Regions from separate parts of the Pseudomonas abyssi genome, predicted to be linked through region 1. Evidence: predicted binding sites of a transcription regulator. Region 1 holds the regulator's gene; each other region holds the start of a gene.
What was found. The regulator FliA, encoded in region 1, starts transcription of late flagellar genes. The targets are predictions, from matches to a motif close to CTAAAGTTTNNNNNNNNNNNGCCGNTAA.
Positions count from the first base shown of each region.

Region 2: ASB58_RS05375 (methyl-accepting chemotaxis protein) is a predicted target of FliA. The motif match lies at 1,706-1,733, and genes of this name have one in related genera.
Region 3: ASB58_RS06645 (flagellar protein MotY) is a predicted target of FliA. The motif match lies at 1,826-1,853, and genes of this name have one in related genera.

Region 1 covers NZ_LMAZ01000001.1:821,178-824,454, reverse strand. The annotation lists gene ASB58_RS03870 (protein phosphatase CheZ) at 118-909, opposite strand; gene ASB58_RS03865 (chemotaxis response regulator CheY) at 931-1,308, opposite strand; gene ASB58_RS03860 (RNA polymerase sigma factor FliA) at 1,528-2,265, opposite strand; gene fleN (flagellar synthesis regulator FleN) at 2,262-3,089, opposite strand; gene flhF (flagellar biosynthesis GTPase FlhF) at 3,122-3,277, opposite strand, start outside.
Region 2 covers NZ_LMAZ01000001.1:1,157,060-1,160,336, reverse strand. The annotation lists gene ASB58_RS05385 (YcgL domain-containing protein) at 59-352, opposite strand; gene rnd (ribonuclease D) at 349-1,497, opposite strand; gene ASB58_RS05375 (methyl-accepting chemotaxis protein) at 1,815-3,233, shown strand; gene ASB58_RS05370 (ComEA family DNA-binding protein) at 3,274-3,277, opposite strand, start outside.
Region 3 covers NZ_LMAZ01000001.1:1,451,932-1,455,208, reverse strand. The annotation lists gene ASB58_RS06650 (argininosuccinate synthase) at 1-769, opposite strand, end outside; gene ASB58_RS06645 (flagellar protein MotY) at 915-1,763, opposite strand; gene pyrC (dihydroorotase) at 1,945-2,979, shown strand; gene rnt (ribonuclease T) at 3,006-3,277, shown strand, end outside.

The DNA of each region.
Region 1 (3,277 bases):
CCCAGGCTTGCCTGCTGCGCGCACCGTTGTTATTGAGCGCTGCGGTCCGGCAGGTGCCTGATTTGCCAGCTGTCAGTCGGGCCACGCCGGAGCAAGGCACGGCGACTTCGGCAGGAGTCAGAAGCCCAGACTGGACAGGAGATCATCAACTTCGTCCTGACCGGAAACAACGTCTTCTCTTTTATCGGCATGAATCTGCGGACCTTCACCCTTGGATGAGGTTTTTTTTGTCTCGCCGGCCTCGGCGTGACTGATACCGGTGATGCGATCCACCTGTCCAGCCATGCGCACCAGACTGACAAGGCTCTCTTCGACGTCGTGCACCAGCGTGATCACGCGCTTGATCACCTGACCTGTCAGGTCCTGGTAATCCTGGGCGATCAGAATATCGTTGAGGTGCGCTGACACCTCGGAACTGGTGGTTTCGGTACGATCCAGAAACTCGCCCACGCGACGATACAGATCACGAAATTCATCAGCAGCCATTTCGCGCCGTTGCAGGCGCTGCCAGTCTGCCTTGAGTGCGCTGGCCTGCTGGCCCAGCTCGGACACCTTGGGCGCACTGACCTCGACCAGATCCATGGTGCGGTTGGCCGCCTTGTCGGTCAGTTGAACAACATAATCCAGGCGATCAGAGGCGTCGGAAATCTTGGACGTTTCAGCATCACCGCCCAGGGCATGGGAGGTGTCTATCTGGAAGTTGACAATCGCGTTATGCAGGGCGCGGGTCAGTTGACCGACCTCGTGATACAAACCACGATCGCGCGCCTGATTAATGGCGTGAATCACCAGCAGCGCCTCGGCGAAGTCGCCATTTTCAAGGTGACCAACCAGCTGGTGCGCATTGTCCTTGAGAGAATGTTCGAATTCCTGGGCAGTCGCCTGACCGGGATCCTTGCTCAAAGCCATAACCTGTACCCCGGCTGATTGTTATTTGGGTTGCACCCGCTCGAAAATCTTCTCGATCTTTTCTTTCAGCGCCTGCGCAGTGAAGGGTTTGACGACGTAGCCATTCACGCCGGCCTGCGCCGCCTCGATGATCTGGTCACGTTTGGCCTCGGCGGTCACCATGAGTACCGGCAGGTGCTTGAGCCGATCGTCTGCTCGTACGGCACGCAGCAGATCAATGCCGCTCATGCCCGGCATGTTCCAGTCGGTTACCAGAAAGTCGAAGTTGCCGCTTTGCAGCATCGGCAGCGCCGTGTTGCCGTCATCGGCCTCTGCGGTGTTGGTAAACCCGAGGTCGCGCAACAGGTTCTTGATGATGCGCCTCATCGTCGAAAAATCATCAACGATGAGAATTTTCATATTCTTGTCCAAGTCGACCTCCGTACAAACCAGGATAAGTGCAGGCCTGCACTCCCAAAACCCATTGCCAATGGCCACACAAGCCGTAGAAGAAGCTCTGAGCAGGCCACTGATCTCAATGGCCTGTTCAGATGCGCCCTGTTCAACGCCGGTTACCGCGCCCTGACGGCCATCTGCCAGCCAGGCAATCCGAGCATTGTCCGGATGTTGGCGACAAAATCAATCATTTCGCCAGTTTGTCAGCTTTGCCCGCAGCCGAGCGGCGCACTGGCTATGCAGCTGACTGACCCGCGACTCGCTGACGCCCAGGACCGCACCGATCTCCTTGAGGTTCAGCTCCTCATCATAATACAGCGACAGCAGCAGTCGTTCGCGCTCCGGCAGACCATCGATCGCCTCTACCAGCGCCGCGCGAAACCGCTCGTCCTGCAGACCGCTCAAGGGCTCCTCTCCCCCTTGCACATCAGCCGGTGCCCCGGCCTCCAGCAGGTCGTCGAAACTGAACAGCTTGCTGCCGGCGGTATCGCTCAGAATCGCGTAATACTCCTCCAGGCTCATATCCAGTTCGGCTGCAACCTCGTGATCTTTAGCGTCACGTCCCAATCGCGCCTCGACCGCGCGCATCGCGTCACTGACCATGCGCGTATTACGGTGCACCGAGCGCGGGGCCCAGTCGCCCTTGCGAACCTCATCAAGCATGGCGCCACGAATGCGGATGCCGGCGTAGGTTTCAAAGCTGGCGCCCTTGCCAAAATCGAATTTGCGGGAGGCTTCAAGCAAGCCAATCATGCCGGCTTGCATAAGATCTTCGACCTGGACGCTGGAAGGCAGACGTCCAAGCAGGTGGTAGGCGATACGTTTGACCAGCGGGGCATACTGCTCGACCAGGCGATCCTGCTGCTCAGCCGAGCCTTGTGCGCGTGTATACATGTTCAATCTGCCAGCCTGTGCTGTCATAGACCGGTTCCTGTCGGCTGCACCAGGCGCTCGACAAAGAACTCCAGGTGACCGCGGGGGTTGGCTGGCAACGGCCAGGCATCCACCTTCTGGGCAATGGCCCGAATCGCCAGCGACGCCTTGCTGCGCGGAAACGCCTCGAACACTGCGCGCTGCTTCTGCACCGACTTGCGCACAGCCTCATCAAAGGGAACCGCGCCAACATACTGCAGGGCCACATCCAGAAAACGGTCAGTTACCTTGGTGAGTTTAGCAAACACCATACGCCCTTCCTGCGGCGTGCCCACCATATTGGCCAATACACGGAAACGGGTCATGCCGTGATCGCGGTTGAGCAGCTTGATCAGCGCGTAGGCGTCGGTAATGGAGGTCGGCTCATCGCAGACGACAATCAGCGCTTCCTGCGCGGCGCGGACAAAACTGACCACAGAGTCGCCAATACCGGCGGCGGTGTCCACGACCAGCACATCGATGTTGTCGCCAATTTCACTGAACGCCTGAATCAGACCTGCGTGCTGTTGCGGGCTGAGGCTGACCATGTTGGCGGCACCGGAGGCGGCGGGCACGATGCGAATGCCGCCGGGGCCGGTGACCATGACATCGCGCAGGTCACATTTGCCTTCGAGCACATCGGCCAGCGTCGCCTTGGGTTTGAGACCGAGCAGGACGTCGACGTTGGCCAGGCCAAGGTCAGCGTCCAACAGCACGACGCGCCGCCCCATGTCGGCCAACGCCAGACTGAGGTTGACCGACACGTTGGTCTTGCCGATGCCGCCTTTGCCGCCGGTGACTGCGATAACCTGAACCGGGTGATTGCTGCCCATCTGCGCTTGGTACCTTGTCTGTTTAACTTAACTTAGCCTGCCCGCTGGCCGTGCATCATACCGGCAAACACATCTGCCATGGCCTGATCCGCCGGCGCTTCGTTGCCTGCCATGCTGACCGCACGACTGACCAGCTGATGGCCCACGGCCTTGCTCAAATCGTCCGGAATCCGCTGGCCATCTGCCAG
Region 2 (3,277 bases), 340 kb from region 1:
AGCACCGGGCACAAAAAAACGCCGTCGCCAAGCGACGGCGTTTTTGTATGAGCGCAACTTATACCGGGTCGTTACGGGTCAGCAACTCGTCCGGCAGATGCTGGATGTAATCATCCTGCTGGGGCGGCATCTGCACATGAAAGCCTTGGGCGTTCAGGTTCTCCATCACCTTGAGCACGTCTTCCTGCGCCAGCTTTCGCCCGGCACTCAACTCCAGGTCCATAGCGTGTTCCAGCCGCCCGACGTACTGCAACAGCGCGGCAGGCAATTCATCCAGCGGCGCACCCGAGAGAACATACAGATACATGCCCTGGCGCTTGCCGCTGCGATAGATCGAGCAAGACAAGCTCATTCGGCCACCTCCAGCGCATTATTGGCTGCATTGAGCAACGCATCTCCCAGCAGCGCGCGCCGCCACCCCGTTAATTCATCAGGCAGGCTGTAGGGCCCATTGGGATATCCGGTGCGCACCATCGCCTCCAGAACCTTTTTTCGCAGCATGATTTCCGGCGCAATACCGCGACGTTCGGCTTCCTGCTGCCCCACCTTGCGAAGACGCTTGAGCAAACGATTGGCGGCGGCCGGCAAGGGCTCGGCCAACGCCTCGGGGTAGTCCGCCGGCGCCACAGCCTGGCCTTTGCGGATCAGACGCAACAGGGTTTCACCTTCATGGCGCACGGTACGCGGATGCATATCCTCGATGCGCGACAGCGCCTGCAGCGTGTCGGGCCGACGCTGGGCCAGCGGGCAGAGCGTCCGCTCACGCAGCAGCCGATTACGCGCGACGTCACGCGCACGAGACTCGCGCTCGCGCCAGGCGGCGATGACTTGCAACACGGCGAGGTCGGCTGGCTCCAGGCGCCAAGCCTGCTTCACCTGCTGATAGGCTAATGCGGGTTCGATGACCTGCCCACTGGCCGCCACCTGCTCGGCGGTATCGGCAAGCAGCCAGTCAGTCAGTCCGGCGGACTCCAGACGCGGCGCCATAATGCGGTACAGCTCGGCCAGGTGCTGGGCATCACGCGCGGCATACTCGACCTGCGCCGAGCTCAACGGCCGCTGCAGCCAGTCAGAGCGGGTTTCATCCTTGGGCAAATCGATCTGCAGCAACTCGCTGACCAAACGTGAATACCCCATGGAGAAATCCATGCCTAGAAACGCAGCTGCCAGCTGCGTATCAAACAGCGGGCTTGGCAAGGCGCCACACAAACGCGAAAAGACCTCTAGGTCTTCACTGCAGGCATGCAGCACCTTGACCACCGCAGGGTCCTCCAGCAAGGCAACCAGCGGAGCCCAGTCGGTAATCGCCAGCGGGTCAATCAATACCGCCTGCTCGCCATCGCCGACCTGAATCAGGCCGGCGATGGGATAAAAGGTTTCGGTACGAACGAACTCAGTATCCACCGCAACAAAGGGCAGGCTCTGCCAGTGTCGGCACCAGCGCGCGAGCTCGGCGTTATCATCAATCATCAGGGTTTTTGCCAAGGGCGTAGTCATGGGCGGCCTTATGTGTAAACTGGCCGCAGTATAACTGATCGACCGCCGCCCTGCCGCGCTCTGGACGCACTGATCCGCGTGCCTGCATCAACCACGCCGAGCTGCTGACCGGAGGTGGCAAGGCCCGCTGCGCATCGCCAACCACCTCTAAAGACCGGCAATACGCAGATAAAATACAAGGTCGGCCAGCACGTCGTTGATAGAGCGCTTCAAGTTTGACCGGGATCAACCGATATAACAGGGTGACACCGGATACTGGCGCTCTGTTGACGCCAATCTGCCGACCGTTCCTGTTTCCACCGTGCTCTGGAGTATGCATGCGTTTTCTTCAACACCTGCCGCTGAAATACAAATTCTGGGCAGTCAATGGCGTCGCCTTTGCTGCCACCCTGGCACTGGTATTGGTTGCCCTCGGCGTAGAACAGCGAACGATTGAACACAGCCGACAGCAACTGGCCCAGGCCATCGCCGCCAGCCCTGCCAATCAGGCGCAAGCGGAAGGGCTACAGTGGATCAACGCACCCGCCGGGCACAGCGGCAGCAACCGCTGGATCGACGCTACAGCCTTGGGCAGCCAACAGGCACAGCGCTTTACCGGGGCCTGGCTGGCCGGCGACGGCAAGGCGCTGGCGGTCGAGCGACAGGGTTTCATGCCGCTGCTGGTGGCCAGAGCCCCCCTGTATGCGGGAGTAGTCTTCGTGCTGATGCTGCTGGTGCTGCTCGTCTCGCAAATGCTGATTTCGTTTATCACCCAGCACATTCTTGCCCTGCGCGACGTCATGATGTCAGTACAGAACAGCGGCGACTTAACCCTGCGGGCCAAGGCGGACTCACGCGATGAAGTGGGCTCCATGGCCCGCGCTTTCAACGCCATGCAACAATCCCAGCAACAGGTCGTCTCATCGGTACGCCAGGCCGCCCAAGAATTGGACCAGCGGGCCATGGCGCTCGCTGGACTGATGAGTCAGGTCCGTGACGGCATGGTGCTGCAACAGGGCGAAACCGACCAGGTGGCCGCTGCGGTCAACGAAATGAGCGCCACCGTGCAGGATATCGCTGGCAGTACCGCCCTGTCGCGCGACCAATCCACCCAGGCCAACAGCCTGGCCACACGAGGGCGCGATCAGGTACTTCAGGTGCGTCAGACCATCACCGGGCTGGTCACCAGCATTGATCGCTGCACCGAGCACATGCATCAGTTGTCGAGTCACAGCCAGGAAATCAGCGGCGTTGTCAGGGTCATCCGCGAGATTGCCGAGCAGACCAACCTCTTGGCTTTGAACGCCGCAATTGAGGCCGCACGAGCGGGCGAATCAGGCCGCGGCTTTGCGGTAGTCGCCGACGAGGTCCGTGCGCTGGCACAACGGGTGCAGACGTCGACCGATGACATTCAGCGCATGATCGAAGCACTGCAAGGCGGTACAGCCGTCGCGGTGGAAGACATGCAGGCCAGCGCAGGGCTGACCCACGCGTCCGTCGACCAGGTAGCCGACGCGGGTGAATCGCTGCACGAAATTGCCGCCGCTGTCAGTCAGATCAGCGAGGGCAACAGCGAAATTGCGTCTGCCGTGGAACAGCAAAGTCAGGTGGCCGATGCCATCACCCAAAGCGTGGTGGAGATTCGCGACGTCACCGAACGCACCGTTCAGCAGACGATCAGCAGCGCTGAAACCAGTGACCAGCTGGCCCGCCTGGCCAATCAGTTGAGCGACGCTGTCAGCCGTCTGCGCACCTGAGATATGCCGGGCGGCGACTCGCCGCCCGGCCTTTCCCCGTCTAC
Region 3 (3,277 bases), 630 kb from region 1:
TACCGTTGGCGCCGCCAACCTTGTTCAGGTAGGTCAGCACTTCAGCCGGGGTCATTTCCTGGCCGTCGATGGCAACGATGTCGCCGTTGCGGTAGCTCAGCTCGATGTAGGTCGCCTGGTCAGGGGCGCTCTCCGGGGAGACGGTCCAGCGCCACATGTCTTCTTCGTGCTCGGTCCAGGTATCTTCCAGCACGCCGCCTTCATAGGAGATGTGCAGCAGGTTGGCGTCCATCGAGTAGGGAGACTTCTTCTTGCCGTGGCGCTCGATCGGAATACCGTGCTTCTCGGCGTAATCCATCAGCTTCTCGCGCGACAGCAGATCCCATTCACGCCAGGGAGCGATCACTTTTACGCCCGGCTTCAGCGCGTAGGCACCCAGTTCAAAGCGAACCTGGTCGTTACCCTTGCCGGTGGCGCCGTGGGAGATGGCATCACCACCGGTTTCGTTGGCGATTTCGATCAGGCGCTTGGCGATCAGCGGGCGCGCGATGGAGGTGCCCAGTAGGTACTCACCTTCATAAACGGTGTTGGCGCGGAACATCGGGAACACAAAGTCACGCACGAATTCTTCGCGCAGGTCGTCGATGTAGATTTCCTTGACGCCCATGGCCTGGGCCTTGGCGCGTGCCGGTTCTACTTCTTCACCCTGACCCAGGTCAGCGGTAAAGGTGACCACTTCACAGTCGTAGGTTTCCTGCAGCCACTTGAGGATGACCGAGGTATCCAGACCGCCGGAATAGGCCAGGACGACTTTTTTGACTTCTGCCATTTCGTGCTCCCTTAAAAGCAAGACTGAACCGCCACCCCGAACGGAGCGGGCGAAAGGCGCCTATTCTAGCGCCACACAGGCGGGAATCACAGGGGAGACAGGGCGATAGACCTGTAACAGGACAGTCTGCAAGCAGATGGGCGGACTAGTTGTATTGCAGGCGCAGCATGACACGCCGGTTAGCCGCACGGCCTTCGGCGGTGCGATTGCTGGCAATGGGATAGCGGTCGCCGTGAAAACGCATGCTGAACAGGGACTCATCCACGCCCTTTTCCATCAGATAGTCTCGCACCGCCAGCGCCCGCTGGCGCGACAGCTCGCGATTATCCAGCCGGTTGCCCTGATTGTCGGAGTGGCCATCGAGCACAATCTCGTTCAGTTGATCCGCAGCCTGAATGTACTGCAACACGGCATCCAGCATGCTCTTGGCGTCGTCGCTCAGCACACTCCCGCCAGAGCGAAAGCTGATGGTACTCTGCTCGGCCTGCGCCGCACTGATCGGCAGCAGCTTGCTGACGCACGCCTGATAGTCGACCCAGGCCTGTTGATAGCCGACGCTGGAGACCACCACCCGCACCGATTCACCGCCAGCCAGGCTGCTGCGCATGATGGTTGGCTGCAGCCCCGAGGCCAGGCCCGCCAGCATACGGCCTGCCTGCTCGTAGGGCAGCAGCATTGCCTGACTGCCGTTGGCAACCACGCCCTGGCCGACTGGCTGTGCGGCCGTGCCCGGACGCCACGGCGGTGGCTCGTTGAATACCTGCGCCGGCCCCGGACGCATCGGGTTGTCCCAGGCCGTCAGTTCAAACGCCGGACGCTCCCCGGCGCGACGCACAAAGGTCGCCTCACCGTAGCCCGCCACCGACTGCGACAGACGGCAGGCAAACTGATCCCCCTCCACCTGCCAGCGAACATCTTCCATGCGGGTCTGGAAGGTCATCGCCTGGGCCGGTAGCGCCACGCTCAGCAGAACAGTCAGGTAGGCTCGTGTCACCGGGGTCTCCACGTTCGTTCCGAATATCAAAGACACACGGACGCACATCTCTCTTGCCGGGATCATCGGCACAGGCAGCAGAAACTTTAGTGCTGTCGTGCAGCCGCCGACCAGCGGCGCAGTGTCAAAGAAGGGCTGTTTGCGGTAGCATTGCGCCATTCTCAAGCACTGGATTTCCCCGATGACTGACCGCCTGACGCTCACCCGCCCGGATGACTGGCATATTCACCTGCGCGACGGCGCCATGCTGCAACACACGGTGCCGGACGCCGCCCGCAGCTTTGGCCGCGCCATCATCATGCCCAATCTGGTACCGCCGGTACGCGACGCCGCCGAGGCGGCTGGTTACCGCGAGCGCATTCTTGCCGCCCGTCCAGCTGGCTCCCAGTTTGAACCGCTTATGGTGCTGTACCTGACCGACCAGACCTCTCCTGAGGTCGTGCGCCAGGCCAAGGCCAGCGGCCAGGTCGTCGCTGCCAAGCTCTACCCGGCAGGCGCCACCACCAATTCCCAGTCTGGCGTCACCGCGCTGGAGAACATCTATCCGGCGCTCGAAGCCATGGCCGAGGTAGGCATGTTGTTGCTGGTGCACGGCGAGGTAACCCACGCCGAAGTCGACATCTTCGATCGGGAAAAAGCCTTTATCGACCAGCAGTTGATCAAGGTGGTAGAGCGCTTCCCCACCCTGAAAGTGGTGTTTGAGCACATTACCACCGGCGATGCGGTCAGCTTCGTTGAGCAGGCATCCGACAATGTCGCTGCGACCATTACCGCCCACCACCTGATGTTCAACCGCAACCATATGCTGGTTGGCGGGATTCGCCCTCACCTGTTCTGTCTGCCGGTGCTCAAGCGTCAGACGCACCAACAGGCCCTGCGCGCCGCAGCCATTTCCGGCTCCGCCAAGTTCTTCCTGGGCACCGACTCTGCACCACACGCACGCCATGCCAAGGAAGCCGCCTGCGGTTGTGCCGGTTGCTACACGGCACACGCCGCGATCGAGCTGTACGCCGAGACCTTTGATGAACTGGGCGCGCTGGACAAGTTGGAAGGTTTTGCCAGTTTCCACGGGGCTGACTTCTACGGTCTGCCACGCAATACCGATACGATCACGCTGGTCCGTGACAGCTGGGCGGTACCGGCAGAACTGCCGTTCGGTGATCAAAACGTCGTACCGCTGCGCGCGGGCGAACACATCCACTGGCGTCTGGCCTGATACTTATCAACCGTTAAGGAAATACCGTGAGCGAGTTCGACTTTGACGATGAAGAACGCGATCCCGTGACCTCGGGCAAGGCCAAATCGCCGCTGGCATACCGCTTTCGGGGCTTCCTGCCGGTCGTGGTGGATGTCGAGACCGGTGGCTTCAATGCGGCCACCGACGCGCTGCTGGAGATTGCGGCAACCACCATCAATATGGATGACGATGGCCTGGTCTACCCGGATCAGACCACGTTCTTTCGTATCGAGCCCTTTGAAGGCGCCAACATCGAAGCGGCCGCGCTGGAATTTAC